3 regions of the Pantoea sp. Ep11b genome follow, and region 1 is predicted to be linked to each of the others. Evidence: predicted binding sites of a transcription regulator. Region 1 holds the regulator's gene; each other region holds the start of a gene.
The links. Region 1 encodes PurR, which represses purine synthesis genes. Its sites were predicted from a motif close to CANGCAAACGTTTGCNTG; they were not measured.
Positions count from the first base shown of each region.

Region 2: purH (bifunctional phosphoribosylaminoimidazolecarboxamide formyltransferase/IMP cyclohydrolase) is a predicted target of PurR. The motif match lies at 3,491-3,508, and genes of this name have one in related genera.
Region 3: AB1748_RS01775 (NCS2 family protein) is a predicted target of PurR. The motif match lies at 1,943-1,960, and genes of this name have one in related genera.

Region 1 covers NZ_CP160631.1:2,143,331-2,148,581, forward strand. The annotation lists gene punC (purine nucleoside transporter PunC) at 283-1,485, opposite strand; gene punR (DNA-binding transcriptional activator PunR) at 1,593-2,498, shown strand; gene purR (HTH-type transcriptional repressor PurR) at 2,495-3,520, opposite strand; gene AB1748_RS10205 (YnhF family membrane protein) at 3,803-3,892, shown strand; gene AB1748_RS10210 (C40 family peptidase) at 3,941-4,738, opposite strand; gene AB1748_RS10215 (Grx4 family monothiol glutaredoxin) at 5,104-5,251, shown strand, end outside.
Region 2 covers NZ_CP160631.1:668,627-673,877, reverse strand. The annotation lists rRNA gene AB1748_RS03135 (23S ribosomal RNA) at 1-900, opposite strand, end outside; tRNA gene AB1748_RS03130 (tRNA-Ala) at 1,109-1,184, opposite strand; tRNA gene AB1748_RS03125 (tRNA-Ile) at 1,331-1,407, opposite strand; rRNA gene AB1748_RS03120 (16S ribosomal RNA) at 1,481-3,022, opposite strand; gene purH (bifunctional phosphoribosylaminoimidazolecarboxamide formyltransferase/IMP cyclohydrolase) at 3,656-5,245, shown strand.
Region 3 covers NZ_CP160631.1:352,900-358,150, reverse strand. The annotation lists gene AB1748_RS01780 (AsmA family protein) at 1-399, opposite strand, end outside; gene AB1748_RS01775 (NCS2 family protein) at 518-1,891, opposite strand; gene recG (ATP-dependent DNA helicase RecG) at 1,995-4,073, opposite strand; gene trmH (tRNA (guanosine(18)-2'-O)-methyltransferase TrmH) at 4,070-4,768, opposite strand; gene spoT (bifunctional GTP diphosphokinase/guanosine-3',5'-bis pyrophosphate 3'-pyrophosphohydrolase) at 4,772-5,251, opposite strand, start outside.

The DNA of each region.
Region 1 (5,251 bases):
GCCTGCACAAAGAGTAGCCAATTTGTCAGGCATTGAGAAACGCAACGGATGACTCCGCACACCGATTATCTGTGTGGTACAGAGGACTGGAGTAGCCTGTGACAGGGCGGAAAAGGTAAGAATAACGCGTGCAGATACCGTCCCGGCAACAGGCTGCCAATCAAGTTACTACGTTATTATCTTTTTGATTTGTCGAAGATTATTTGACCCGGATGAGTATATTCTCACGCGGGTCAATGTTCAATGGCTTATTGTCAGCAGGCTAACTAAAAAGCCTGTGCGTTACTGATTATCCTGGCAGGCAGGCTGAGAGGAGGCAACAACCGTTTGTGCGCTTGCGGCACGCTGCATGATGTAACCGATTAGCGCGAGCAGAATCGTTACCGTCATGATCAGGGTGGTGGTAAACAGAGGCTGGGTTAATCCGGCCGACACGGCCAGGCTGGCGACGAAGCAGAGTCCCAGCTGCAGCGTATTCTGTAGCGCGGCCGCTTTCCCGGTCGCGTGCGGGAACGGCATCAGCGCGCTGGCGACCACAATCGGATAGATCGCGCCATTTGCCAGCGCCATGCCGCAGAATGGCACCATCAGACCGGCCAGGGTGCTGCTGCCTGAAAGCGCCACGGCGAACAGCGCCAGAATGCTCAGGCTGTAAATCCCCAGCAGCGCGGGCAGGATCTGTGCGCCATTAAAACGGTTAAGCAGGGCACGACAGCCAAATCCGCCAATCAGGAAGGCGAGCGTCTGCGGCACATAGCTCAGACCGATATCGGCGGGTGAAAGGCCCAGATCCGCCAGGATAAAGGGGGAACCGGTCAGCCACGCGAAAAAGCTGGCAGAGCAGGCAGAGTAGATCAGCACATTGCCGCTGTAGATACGTGATTTCAGCAACGTAAAGAAGCCGGGCTGCGATCCTTTCTCCGCCGCCACCTTGCGCACGGCGGGCAGACGCAGGGTCACGAGGATGAGCGCCACCGCAATCAGCGTCAGCACCAGGAAAATTGAACGCCAGTGGAAGTGACCGATCAGCCAGGCGCCCAGCAACGGAGCCAGCGCCGGTGAGAGGGCGACCAGCGGCATGATGGTGGCGAAAACTTTGCTGGCGCGTGCGGCAGGATAGCGGTCCACCACCAGCGCCTGCCAGCTTACGGCAGCGGCACAGACGCCAATTGCCTGAACAAATCGCAGTGTCAGCATCAGGGAAATGTCGCTGACCCACAGCATCCCGGCGCAGCCGACTGCAAACAGCGTCAGACCGGCCAGCAGTACCGGCTTGCGGCCAATCCGGTCCGACAGCGGCCCCCAGAAGAGCTGGCCACAGGCGAAGCCCGCCAGAAAGAGACTCATACTGGCGCTGATCAGGCCGGGCGAGGTGTTAAAGCTCTGCTGCATCGCACCGAAGGCGGGCAGGTACATATCCGTAGCCAGAAAGCCCAGCATACTCAGCAGGGCAAGATAGGGCATAAATCCTTTATTCGATAACATCTGATTCTCATTTTTGCAGAATGAACGCGGCAGAGTGTAAAAGGTGCGTTTGCCGCTGTGAAACGCTAATATTTGCCGATTGCTGTTAAAAATTTTGAAGGCAGATTATGTGGTCGGAATATGCATTAGAGGTGGTTGACGCGGTGGCCCGCGGCGGCAGCTTCAGCGCAGCAGCACAGGAGCTACATCGGGTGCCCTCTGCCATCAGCTACACCGTGCGTCAGCTTGAGACCTGGCTGGCGGTCCCGCTGTTCGAACGTCAGCATCGGGAAGTGGTGCTGACCCCGGCAGGCGAACATTTTGTGCGGGAAGGGCGCAGCGTTATCAAAAAAATGCTCGCTACCCGCCGACAGTGTCAGCAGCTGGCGAATGGCTGGCGTGGTCAGCTGAGCATCGCCGTCGATCGCATCGCTAAACCGCAGCGTACCCGACAGCTGGTCAAAGATTTCTATCGCCACTTCCCGGATATGGAGCTGAGCATCAGTTATGAAGTGTTCAATGGCGTCTGGGATGCGCTGGCCGATGGGCGGGTGGAGATCGCGATTGGCGCCACTCAGGCGATTCCGGTAGGCGGGCGTTTTGCCTTTCGCGATATGGGCACCCTGAACTGGCGCTGCGTGGTCGCGCCCGATCATCCCCTGACGCAGGCGAGCCAGATAGATGATGACACGCTGCGCAGCTGGCCGTCGCTGGTGCTGGAAGATACCTCGCGGGCGCTGCCGCGCCGGATGACGTGGACGCTGGACAATCAGCGCAGGCTGGTGGTGCCGGAGTGGCAGACCGGGCTGGAGTGTGTGCAGGCGGGATTGTGTGTGGCGATGGTGCCCGGCCATCTGGCCAGACCGCTGCTCGACAGTGGCGATCTGGCCGAGCTGACGCTGCCGGTTCCGTTTCCGGACAGTCCGTGCTGCGTCAGCTGGGCAGAAGATCGTGCATCACCGGCGACAGGCTGGTTGCTCAGCTATCTGGGTGATGCGCAGACGCTTAATCAGGAGTGGTTAAGCGAGGATTAACGCCGGTAGTCGCGGAACGGGCCATCGGCGACGGAACGACGTTCGATCAGCGTCGGGTGAACCTCGATGGTCTGCGACACTTCACGCTTGCTGGTAATGCGGTCCAGCAGCATATCCAGCGCCTTTTCGCCCAGCTGGGCTTTCGGCTGATGGACGGTAGTCAGGGCTGGCGCGAAATAGCGCGCGTTGCGCACATTGTCATACCCGATCACCGAAATATCCTGAGGAACGCGTAATCCCATCTCGTCGGCGGCGCAAATCGCCCCCATTGCCATGATGTCACCGCCACAGAATACCGCCGTAGGGCGCTGCTTCTGCGACAGAATCTGCTGCATGGCCTGATAGCCAGACTCCGGCTCGAAGTCGCCCTGAACGATCCACTCGGCGCGCGGCTGGATATTTGCCTCTTCCAGCGCCTTCAGGAAACCGGCATGACGGCCACCCCCGGTATTGCGCTCCATCTGGCCGGGAATGGCGCCAATATCACGGTGCCCGCGCTCAATCAGATAGCGGCCGGCCAGATAACCGCCCTGGAAGGCGTTGTCCAGCACTGTGTCAGTGAAGTCGGCGCGGGATTCGCCCCAGTCCATCACCACCATCGGGATGTTGCGATTCTCTTCAAGCATCTGCAGCAGGTCGTCCGGGTATTCGGAGCACATCACCAGCAGGCCATCCACGCGCTTCTGCGCCATCATGCTGAGATAGGCGCGCTGCTTTTGCAGATCGTTGTGGGCATTCCCCAGGATCAGCGTATAGCCCTTATCGAAGCAGTGATTCTCGACGGCTTCGATAATTTCAGCGAAGTAGGGCGCTTCGCTGGAGGTGGCCAGCAGCCCCAGCGTGCGGGTGTGGTTCACTTTCAGGCTGCGTGCCACGGCGCTCGGTGAGTAGTGCAGTTCCTTGATCGCCTGCCAGACCGCTTCGCGCGTCTCTTCAGCGACAAAGCGGGTTTTATTAATGACGTGCGAAACGGTGGTCGTGGAGACGCCAGCGCGTTTTGCCACATCTTTTATTGTTGCCATGTAAATCAGACTCCGGTGCTTATCTAACTCTCTGATAAGCGTAGTGTTAAACGTTTGCGTCTGCTCAGGGTTTTTTTCGCAAAAATGCAGCGTTGCTGGCCGGTAATCTGACCGCGGGCGACGGAAATCACGCCTGAAAAAAGGTGCAAACGGAATCAGCGTTGCGCGCGTTGCGCAACAAAGGCGGGATTCTAACAAGGCTGGACGGATAACACGAGATTTTTACCGGGTCGTGTGGGAAAATGAAATAACCCTGTGAACTGTGTGACTAAGGAGCAAGCCGTGAGTACCGACCTCAAACTGGCATTAATGACCACCGTTGGCTGTCTGCTGATGATTGTGGCCTTTAGTTTTACCGCCATTCTGCACTGATAAAAAAAGCCGGGATTTTCCCGGCTTTTTTTCTGACTCTGCTGCTGTTCAGCGGATCGTTTTCGGCGTCATCACCCGGCGGGCGCCGATGTAGTGGCGCTGCCAGTAATCTTCCCCTAATGCGCTGATCTGGATATCTTTGCCGGTGCGGGGCGATTGAATAAACTTGCCGTCACCCAGGTAAACTCCGACATGATCGGCGGTGCCGCGGCCATTGATGCGGAAGAAGACCAGATCGCCTTTCTCCAGCGACTCACGCTTGATCGGCGCGGCGTCACGCAGGTGGTACATCTCATTGGCGGTACGCGGGATCTTAAACTTCACCAGATCCTTATAGGCGTACCAGACCAGACCGCTGCAGTCGAAACCGGTGTGCGGAGACGTTCCGCCCCACTGATAGGGTTTTCCCAGCTGACCCATCAGCTTGGTCATCGCCGTTTCACGCGCCTTCTGGTAACGCTGGCGGTGAGATTTGCTCATTTTAATGGTGCCGGTTTCGCGGGTATCCGCGTCGGCGGTTTTCAGCGCACGCTGATGACCATAGCGTTTCTTTTCGTGATTCTTGCTGATGCGGGCGGTTTTAAGCGAGGTCTTCTTAGCGGGTGTCTGTGTCGCGGTGAGTTCAGCTTTTTTCTGTTTTTTAGTTTTGAGTTTCTGAACAGGCGTGACACGCGGTTTTTTCGTGACCGTTTTGACCGGGCGGCGCTTACGACGCTCATCGTCGCGCGCACTCTTTTTCTCTGCTTTATGCGAACTGACGTTCACCGGCGTGTGAGGCGACGCGGCGGCGGTGTTGAAAAACAGTTGCGCAAAGGCCAGCATGAAAAGCGTAATGATTAAACGCATAGTCCGTAAGTAAGTTAAGTTGTCATGGCCACTACGCACCGTGACAAAGTTGAGATTAATCTGATCGAGGATCAGCGCCCAGGCCATTCTAGTCCAGTTCTTTTAAAAACAGTAAGGTCTTTTATTATTAATCTTTGTAACCGCTGAAATTGCGCTGAAAATGAACATTTTCAGCATCTTATATCAGCAAATTTATTACGAATTATTAATCTGTTACCCGCTGTTAATCATCAGGAAACGTAACGCATTGCGGCATAACTTAACCATGATGGCTATTCAGGCGGGCAGCAGGCAAAATCTCGTTTTCAGTCACGCTGTGAAGTCGCTACAATAAACAAACACGAAGTCGCGAATTAAGGAAGGCAATTATGAGTACTGTAGAAAAAATTCAGCGCCAGATCGCAGAAAATCCGATCCTGCTGTACATGAAAGGTTCCCCGAAACTGCCAAGCTGCGGTTTCTCTGCGCAGGCGGTGCAGGCGCTGTCAGCCTGTGGTGAGCGTTTTGCTTACG
Region 2 (5,251 bases), 1.5 Mb from region 1:
GTTGGTAAGCCGGGATGGCCCCCTAGCCGAAACAGTGCTCTACCCCCGGAGATGAGTTCACGAGGCGCTACCTAAATAGCTTTCGGGGAGAACCAGCTATCTCCCGGTTTGATTGGCCTTTCACCCCCAGCCACAGGTCATCCGCTAATTTTTCAACATTAGTCGGTTCGGTCCTCCAGTTAGTGTTACCCAACCTTCAACCTGCCCATGGCTAGATCACCGGGTTTCGGGTCTATACCCTGCAACTTAACGCCCAGTTAAGACTCGGTTTCCCTGCGGCTCCCCTATACGGTTAACCTTGCTACAGAATATAAGTCGCTGACCCATTATACAAAAGGTACGCAGTCACCCCATTAAAGAGGCTCCCACTGCTTGTACGTACACGGTTTCAGGTTCTGTTTCACTCCCCTCGCCGGGGTTCTTTTCGCCTTTCCCTCACGGTACTGGTTCACTATCGGTCAGTCAGGAGTATTTAGCCTTGGAGGATGGTCCCCCCATATTCAGACAGGATACCACGTGTCCCGCCTTACTCATCGAGCTCACAGCCTGTGTGTTTTTGTGTACGGGAGTATCACCCTGTACCCTGCGACTTTCCAGACGCTTCCACTAACACACAAGCTGATTCAGGCTCTGGGCTGCTCCCCGTTCGCTCGCCGCTACTGGGGGAATCTCGGTTGATTTCTTTTCCTCGGGGTACTTAGATGTTTCAGTTCCCCCGGTTCGCCTTGCAGCACTATGTATTCATGCTGCAATGATGCACTGAGTGCACCGGGTTTCCCCATTCGGACATCGACGGCTGTAGCGGTTCATATCACCTTACCGTCGCTTTACGCAGATTAGCACGTCCTTCATCGCCTCTGACTGCCAGGGCATCCACCGTGTACGCTTGGTCGCTTAACCTCACAACCCACAGGCGTTTTTCAACGCTGCAGACTGCAAGCATTTGAGAGACCCGACCGTATCGCGTTGTCATCCCTTATTACGGAGGGATGACGCGCTACGTCGTTTCAATTTTCAGCTTGTTCCGGATTGTTAAAGAGCATAATACTTCACAGCACACCGTCGCCGGTACGCTCTGAGGTATTCAGAAAAAACAGTTAAAACGGTATGGTGGAGCTAAGCGGGATCGAACCGCTGACCTCCTGCGTGCAAGGCAGGCGCTCTCCCAGCTGAGCTATAGCCCCATACAGTTACTGCAGAGACCACTACTACCACTCAACCGAGTTACATCCTTCCTGAAAAGGATGCAATTTCTTTTCAGGCAAGGCATGCGGAAGGGAAGTTTACCGGGGTAAACGACCGCGCGCATAACGCAGCATGAGAAGAAATTTGGTAGGCCTGAGTGGACTTGAACCACCGACCTCACCCTTATCAGGGGTGCGCTCTAACCACCTGAGCTACAAGCCTGTAGAGGTTTTTTCTGCTCGTTACTTTTTATCAGACAATCTGTGTGAGCACTGCGCCGGAAGGTATCTTAAGGTAAGGAGGTGATCCAACCGCAGGTTCCCCTACGGTTACCTTGTTACGACTTCACCCCAGTCATGAATCACAAAGTGGTAAGCGCCCTCCCGAAGGTTAAGCTACCTACTTCTTTTGCAACCCACTCCCATGGTGTGACGGGCGGTGTGTACAAGGCCCGGGAACGTATTCACCGTGGCATTCTGATCCACGATTACTAGCGATTCCGACTTCACGGAGTCGAGTTGCAGACTCCGATCCGGACTACGACGCACTTTGTGAGGTCCGCTTGCTCTCGCGAGGTCGCTTCTCTTTGTATGCGCCATTGTAGCACGTGTGTAGCCCTACTCGTAAGGGCCATGATGACTTGACGTCATCCCCACCTTCCTCCGGTTTATCACCGGCAGTCTCCTTTGAGTTCCCGACCGAATCGCTGGCAACAAAGGATAAGGGTTGCGCTCGTTGCGGGACTTAACCCAACATTTCACAACACGAGCTGACGACAGCCATGCAGCACCTGTCTCAGCGTTCCCGAAGGCACCAATCCATCTCTGGAAAGTTCGCTGGATGTCAAGAGTAGGTAAGGTTCTTCGCGTTGCATCGAATTAAACCACATGCTCCACCGCTTGTGCGGGCCCCCGTCAATTCATTTGAGTTTTAACCTTGCGGCCGTACTCCCCAGGCGGTCGACTTAACGCGTTAGCTCCGGAAGCCACTCCTCAAGGGAACAACCTCCAAGTCGACATCGTTTACGGCGTGGACTACCAGGGTATCTAATCCTGTTTGCTCCCCACGCTTTCGCACCTGAGCGTCAGTCTTCGTCCAGGGGGCCGCCTTCGCCACCGGTATTCCTCCAGATCTCTACGCATTTCACCGCTACACCTGGAATTCTACCCCCCTCTACGAGACTCAAGCCTGCCAGTTTCAAATGCAGTTCCCAGGTTAAGCCCGGGGATTTCACATCTGACTTAACAGACCGCCTGCGTGCGCTTTACGCCCAGTAATTCCGATTAACGCTTGCACCCTCCGTATTACCGCGGCTGCTGGCACGGAGTTAGCCGGTGCTTCTTCTGCGGGTAACGTCAATCGGCACGGTTATTAACCGCACCGCCTTCCTCCCCGCTGAAAGTACTTTACAACCCGAAGGCCTTCTTCATACACGCGGCATGGCTGCATCAGGCTTGCGCCCATTGTGCAATATTCCCCACTGCTGCCTCCCGTAGGAGTCTGGACCGTGTCTCAGTTCCAGTGTGGCTGGTCATCCTCTCAGACCAGCTAGGGATCGTCGCCTAGGTGGGCCATTACCCCGCCTACTAGCTAATCCCATCTGGGTTCATCCGATAGTGAGAGGCCCGAAGGTCCCCCTCTTTGGTCTTGCGACGTTATGCGGTATTAGCCACCGTTTCCAGTGGTTATCCCCCTCTATCGGGCAGATCCCCAGACATTACTCACCCGTCCGCCACTCGTCACCCGAGGAGCAAGCTCCTCTGTGCTACCGTCCGACTTGCATGTGTTAGGCCTGCCGCCAGCGTTCAATCTGAGCCATGATCAAACTCTTCAATTTAAAGTTTGATTTGCTGCAACGAGTGCAGCGATGCTCATCTGTAAAACGTCATAATGAATTTCATTATGTGTTCACTCGTGAGGCTTTGATATTTTTTGCGTCCGGAGACGCTGATATCAATCCTGCGAGTGCCCACACAGATTGTCTGATAAATTGTTAAAGAGCAGTGCGAACAGTGCGTTAGCGTCCTGTCGCGAGGTGGCGTATATTACGCTTTCCTCCTTCAGAGTCAACCTCTTTTTTTCAGAAGTTTTCTCCGGCGGCGCAGTCTCCTGTGCCTTCAACGCGCTTCCCGTTGCCGGTGTGCCGTGTTGATGGAGGCGCATTATAGGGAGTTGTTCAGGCGGCGCAACCCATAAATTGCATAAAAAAGCGTGTTCGCTGCATTCCACAGCAAAAGCCGCTGTTATACGCAGTTACGCACAATGTTATCCACACTGCATGGGTGAGATGAATTTAGACGAGCATCACGCAAACGTTTTCGCTACAATGCCGGACAGCGTTACGGCTACCCCTTTTCGGGGCGTTACCTGAGGTTTTTGATTTTTTACTTCTTATAGAGAAGAGAAAAGTGCGCTAAAACCTGATGTAACGCTCTTATATACGCGAAACAAAGCCAAGGGATAAACCACCATGCAACAACCTCGTCCTGTACGCCGCGCCTTGCTCAGTGTCTCTGACAAAGCCGGTATCCTCGAATTTGCTCAGGCGCTCTCCCATCGCGGTGTTGAACTGCTCTCTACAGGTGGAACCGCTCGCCTGCTGGCAGAGGCGGGTCTGGCTGTCACCGAAGTCTCTGACTACACCGGCTTCCCGGAAATGATGGATGGACGTGTCAAAACCCTGCATCCGAAAGTGCATGGCGGCATTTTAGGTCGTCGCGGCCAGGATGATGCCATCATGGCGCAGCATGACATCAGCCCAATCGACATGGTGGTCGTTAATCTTTATCCCTTTGCACAGACGGTTGCCCGTGAAGGATGCTCACTGGAAGATGCCGTAGAGAACATTGATATCGGCGGCCCGACCATGGTGCGCTCGGCTGCCAAGAACCATAAGGATGTGGCTATCGTGGTCAGCAGTGGCGACTACGAGGCGATCATCGCTGAGATGGATGCCCATGAGAATGGCCTGACGCTTGAGACCCGATTCGATCTGGCGATTAAGGCGTTTGAACACACTGCCTCGTACGACAGCATGATCGCTAACTACTTCGGCAGTCTTGTGCCCGCCTATCACGGCGAACGTAATCAGCCTGCCGGCCGCTTCCCTCGTACCCTGAATCTGAACTTCATTAAGAAGCAGGATATGCGCTACGGTGAAAACAGCCATCAGGATGCCGCCTTCTATATAGAAGAGAACATTGCTGAAGCCTCGGTAGCGACGGCGCAACAGGTTCAGGGCAAGGCACTCTCTTATAACAACATTGCCGACACAGACGCGGCGCTGGAGTGTGTGAAAGAGTTCAGCGAGCCCGCCTGCGTTATCGTCAAGCATGCCAACCCCTGCGGCGTGGCAACCGGTGACAGCCTGCTGTCAGCCTATGACCGCGCTTATCAGACCGACCCGACCTCCGCATTCGGTGGCATCATCGCCTTTAACCGCGAGCTGGATGAAGCAACGGCGCAGGCGATTATCAGCCGTCAGTTCGTCGAGGTGATCATCGCTCCGGCCGTTTCCGATGCGGCCCTGAAAATCACCGCAACTAAGCAGAACGTTCGTGTGCTGATTTGCGGTCAGTGGCAGACCCGCACGGCGGCGCTGGATTTCAAACGTGTGAACGGCGGCCTGCTGGTTCAGGATCGCGATCTCGGCATGGTCGACGCCAGCCAGCTGCGCGTGGTCAGCAAGCGTCAGCCGTCAGAACAGGAGCTGCGTGATGCGCTGTTCTGCTGGAAGGTGGCCAAATTTGTGAAATCGAACGCCATCGTTTATGCACGCGACGGTATGACGATCGGTATCGGCGCCGGGCAGATGAGCCGCGTCTATTCCGCGAAGATTGCGGGTATTAAAGCAGGTGATGAAGGTCTGGAAGTTAAAGGCTCGGCGATGGCGTCGGATGCGTTCTTCCCCTTCCGCGACGGTATTGATGCCGCAGCCGCAGTGGGTGTGAGCTGTGTGATCCAGCCTGGCGGCTCTATCCGCGATGAAGAAGTGATCGCGGCTGCGGATGAGCACGGCATTGCCATGATCTTCACCGACATGCGCCACTTCCGCCATTAATCACTC
Region 3 (5,251 bases), 1.8 Mb from region 1:
GACACGCATATTATTGAGTTGCAGGCGGTCGGCCTGAATCGGCAGTGCGCTGCCCTGCGTCAGATTGGCCAGATTCACCTCGCCATCGCGCAGTTCCAGGCTGCTGAAGTGCAGCGGATCGCTGAACTGGATCAGCGCCAGGCCGAGATCGACCCGTCTGGCGACCAGTACCGCAGGCTGCCCGTCGTGACCAAAGCTGAAGTCATCCAGAATGATGTGAGAGGGGGAAGAGAAATTGTGTTCAATTTTACTCAGGGAGAGATGCCATTCGGTTTTGTCGCTCACCCAACGGCTGAACCAGCCTGCACCCCAGTGTGTCTGCAGCAGAACATAGATCACCACCAGGGTGAACAGCAGCAGCAAAAGCAGGGTGAGGAAAAACTTTCCAAGAAATTTCATTGCATCCTTCCCGAGTTGAATCCGGTGAGAGGTTGTTATGCCTGAATTCCCGTTACAGCTCAACAGCCTGGATGTAAATCCGAATAATTAGCAGGCAGGCCGGAGCCTGCCCGTGGCCTTACTTCTCCTGCGGGAAAATCAGGTTGAGGACGATCGCGGTGATACCGCCCGCCGCAATACCGGAAGAGAGCAGGGTTTTCAGCCAGTCCGGCGCAAACTGTAGGATCAGCGGCTGCTGCGAAACGCCCAGGCCCACCGCCAGCGACAGGGCGATAATCATGATGGCGCGACGGTTAAGCGGCTCGCGTGACACGATGCGGACGCCCGACGCGGCAATGGTGCCGAACATCACGATGGTGGCACCGCCGAGCACCGGTTCAGGGATCAGCTGCACCAGACCGCTGACCGCCGGGAACAGCCCCAGTACAATCAGCATCAGCGCCACCACAAAGCCGACGTAGCGGCTGGCCACACCGGTCAGCTGAATCACCCCGTTGTTCTGGCCGAAGCAGGAGTTCGGGAAAGTATTGAACAGCGCGGAAACAAAAGAGTTAAGGCCATTCGCCAGCACGCCCCCTTTCAGGCGTTTCATATAGAGCGGGCCGCTGACCGGCTGCTCGGAGACATCGGACGTCGCGGTGATATCGCCGATGGTCTCCAGGGAGGTCACCATAAACACCAGCATCAGCGGGATAAGCAGATTCCAGTCAAAGCCCAGACCATAGTAGAGCGGGGCAGGCACCACAATCAGCGGCTGATCGGCCGGTAAGCCCGCAGCAGGCAGCATGCCCATCGCCCAGGCCAGCAGATAACCCACCGCCATCGCAATCACCAGCGAGGCCACGCGCAGGTAGGGATTTTTCTGCCGGTTAAGCAGCACAATCACCAGCAGCACGGCCCCCGCCAGCATCAGATTCTTTGGCGCGCCGAAGGTGTGGTCGCTGATGGCACTGAAGCCACCGCCAATCGAGGTCAGTCCTACCTGAATCAGCGACAGGCCGATAATCATCACCACGATACCGGAAACCAGCGGTGTAATAATCCGGCGCGCCAGATGCAGGACGCGCGACAACACCATTTCGGTACAGGAGGCGACCATCAGCGTGCCAAACAGGGCGGCCATCATGGCGGGAACGTCAGCCCCGCCATTTTTCAGCGCCATCCCGCCCATGATTAGCGGCGTGACGAAGTTAAAGCTGGTGCCCTGAATCGACAGCAGGCCCGATCCCACCGGTCCCCAGGTTTTGATTTGCAGCAGCGAGGCGACGCCCGAGGCAAACAGCGACATGCTGATAACGTGCCGGGTATCCTCTGCGGGCAGGCCCAGCGCCTGACAAATCAGAATCGCGGGGGTAATCACCGCAACGAACATCGCCAGCAGGTGCTGACCGGCGGCAAACAGCGTCTGCGGCAGTGGTGGACGATCTTCAAGACGGTAAATCAGTTCGCTGTGCCTGGCGGAGGGCTGGTCTGATTGTGGAGTGATGGACATCTTCTGTTCTTCCCGAAAAAGTGTGTGGCGATTGTAATCATCCGCAGGCTAAAAGCAATCGTTTGCCCGTGAGGATAACAGGGCTCTATTAGCGGGATTTTATTCAGACGTTGGTGTAGCGGGTGTTCTCTGGCAGCCAGCGTTCAATCAGGGCGCTGGCCTGTTCGGGATAGTGTTGATGGATATGGCGCGCCACGCGCTGCACTTCCGGCACCATCGCCTGATCGCGTAGCAGGTCAGCGACTTTAAATTCGGCGTTTCCGGTCTGGCGCGTGCCCAGCAGCTCACCGGGGCCGCGGATCTCCAGATCGAACTGGGCAATGACAAAGCCGTCATTGCTGTCGCGCAGCACCTGCAGACGCTTCTGCGCCGTCTTGCTCAGGGGCGCTTTGTAGAGCAGCACGCAGTGAGAAGCCACGGCACCGCGGCCTACGCGTCCGCGCAGCTGATGCAGCTGTGCCAGCCCCAACCGCTCCGGGTTTTCGATGATCATCAGGCTGGCATTAGGCACATCCACGCCTACCTCAATAACGGTGGTCGCGACCAGAAGCTGTAGCTCATTGGCCTTGAACGCCTGCATGACGGCCTGTTTCTCTGCCGGTTTCATCCGGCCATGCACCAGCCCGATGTTCAGGCCGGGCAGCGCGGTTTTCAGCGATTCCCAGCTCGCCTCCGCCGCCTGGGCTTCCAGCAGGTCTGACTCTTCGATCAGGGTGCAGACCCAATAGGCCTGGCGTCCTTCGCGACAGGCGTGCTCAACCCGGGCCACGATCTCATCACGCCGGGAGTCCGGGATAGCCACCGTGGTCACCGGCGTACGTCCCGGCGGCAGCTCGTCGATGGTGGAGGTATCCAGGTCGGCATAGGCGGTCATCGCCAGGGTGCGCGGGATCGGCGTGGCGGTCATGATCAGCTGATGCGGATGAAAACCCTGCTCTTCGCCCTTTTCCCACAGCGCCAGTCGCTGGTGGACGCCAAACCGGTGCTGCTCATCAATAATAACCAGCGCCAGCCCGCTGAACCGGACCTGCTCCTGGAACAGCGCATGGGTGCCGACTACCATCGCCACCTGACCGCTGGCTATCGCCTCCTGCTGCGCCTGACGGGCTTTGCCTTTCTGTTTACCGGCCAGCCAGCCGACTTCAATTCCCAGCGGCGCAAACCACTGACGGAAGTTGCTGGCGTGCTGTTCAGCCAGCAGCTCGGTCGGCGCCATCAGCGCGACCTGCCTGCCGTGCGCGATCACATTCAGCGCCGCGAGTGCGGCGACCAGAGTCTTGCCGGAGCCGACATCGCCCTGCACCAGCCGCATCATCGGAAAATCGTTGGCCAGATCCTGTTCTATCTCCGTCACCACGCGCGCCTGGGCGCGGGTGGGTGAAAAGGGCAGCGCGGCCAGCAGCTGGTCGCTGAGAGTGTGCCGTGGCGGCATCGGCAGCGCATAGTAACGCTGCGCACCGGCGCGCACCGCCAGCATACTGAGGTTGTGCGCCAGCAGCTCTTCCAGAATCAACCGGCGCTGTGCCGGATGACGGCCACTCTCCAGCTCACTGAGCCTGAGATCGGGCGGTGGACGATGCAGCGTGCGGAGCGCATCAGGCAGGCTGATCAGCCCGCTGCTCAGCTCCTGCGGCAGCAGTTCGGCAATCGGGCAGCTCTCCAGCAGCGTCAGCGCCTGATCGGTGAGATTACGCAGCGTGGCCTGACGAATCCCTTCGGTGGTGGGATAGACCGGCGTCAGGGTCTCTTCCAGCGTCACATTGCTCTGTTCGCCCTGAATGCGGTATTCGGGGTGGATAATCTCCGCGCCACGCTGGCCGCGTTTAATTTCGCCATAGGCGGTGACGCGACGGCCTGGCGAGAGATTATTCTTCATGCCCGCGTTGAAATTGAAGAAGCGCATCGTCAGAACGCCGCTGCCATCGCTGATCTGACAGACCATCATCCGGCGGCGGCCAAAGGTGATGTCGGTGTGCAGCACCTCGCCCTCTACGGTGGCCCAGATGCCGGGCAGCAGATCGTCAATCGCATAGAGTTGGGTACGATCTTCGTAACGCAGCGGGAGGTGAAGCAGAAGGTCCTGAATGGTGTGCAGGCCAATCCTGGCCAGCTTTGCCGCCTGGCTGGCACCGACGCCAGTCAGGGTACTGAGCGGGATGGCATCCAGCAGACGGCCTTTCATCTTTGTTTACCGGTTGACTGCATGGTCGCCCACCAGCTGGGATCGGCGTCGATTTCCCCCTGCGCATTGATGCGCGGATAGGGTAAGCCTTTCTGTTTTGCGACTCTTGCCAGCACCGGGAAGCCGCCTTCAAACAGCAGGCGCTGCTGCTCTCCGTCATCCAGCAGGCTGTGGTCGCGCAGGTAGAGTCCTGCATTCTGCCGCTGCCGCTGAGCTTCATAGAGGATAAGCGCGCAGGCGACGGAGACATTCAGCGACTGCACCATGCCCACCATCGGAATCACGATTTGCCGATCGGCCAGCGCCAGGGCTTCTTCGGTGATACCGGTTTTTTCCTGACCCATCAGGATGCAGGTCGGCAGGGTATAGTCGATCTCGCGGAAATCTACGGCATCAGCGGAGAGATGGGTAGCTAACACCTGCATCTTCTGCTGACGGAGCTGATTAACGGCATCGCCGATAGTGGGGTGGGTAACGACCTTGACCCAGCTGTTGCTGCCAGCGGATGCAGAAGCCTGGGTGCGCATCCGCTCGCTGGGCCAGACCGCATGCACCTCATGGATGCCGACGGCATCGGCGGTGCGGATCACAGCGGAAACGTTATGCGGCTTATGCACCTTCTCCATACAGACCGTGAGATCGTGCTGGCGCAGGGCCAGCATCGTCTGTATCCGGGCAAAACGTTGATCGTTCATGCACTAATTACGGTTGCGGTGGACTTTGATCACATCCGGCATCACGCGGATTTTGCGCATGATATTCGCCAGATGGACGCGGTCGCGTGCGGTCAGGCGGATAAAGGCGCTGTAAACGCGGCCATCACGCTCTTCGGTATTCAGGCTCTGAATATTGGAACCGGCCGTATTAATGGCGGCCGTCAGGTTAGCCAGCGCGCCCTGATGGTTAAACATGTCGACCTTGATTTCCGCCACGAACTCCTGCTCGGTGACCTTATCCCACTCGACCGGCATGAATTTTTCGGGCTCTTTCTGGTAGCCGCGAATGTTCCGGCACGACTCATGGTGCACCACCAGCCCTTTACCGGGGCTGACATGGGCGACAATCGGGTCACCGGGAATGGGTCGGCAGCATTTGGCAAAGGTAATCAGTACGCCATCTGCACCTTTAATCGGCAGCTTACCGCGCTTGCTGCTGCTGATCGCCTTGCTGTCAGCCTG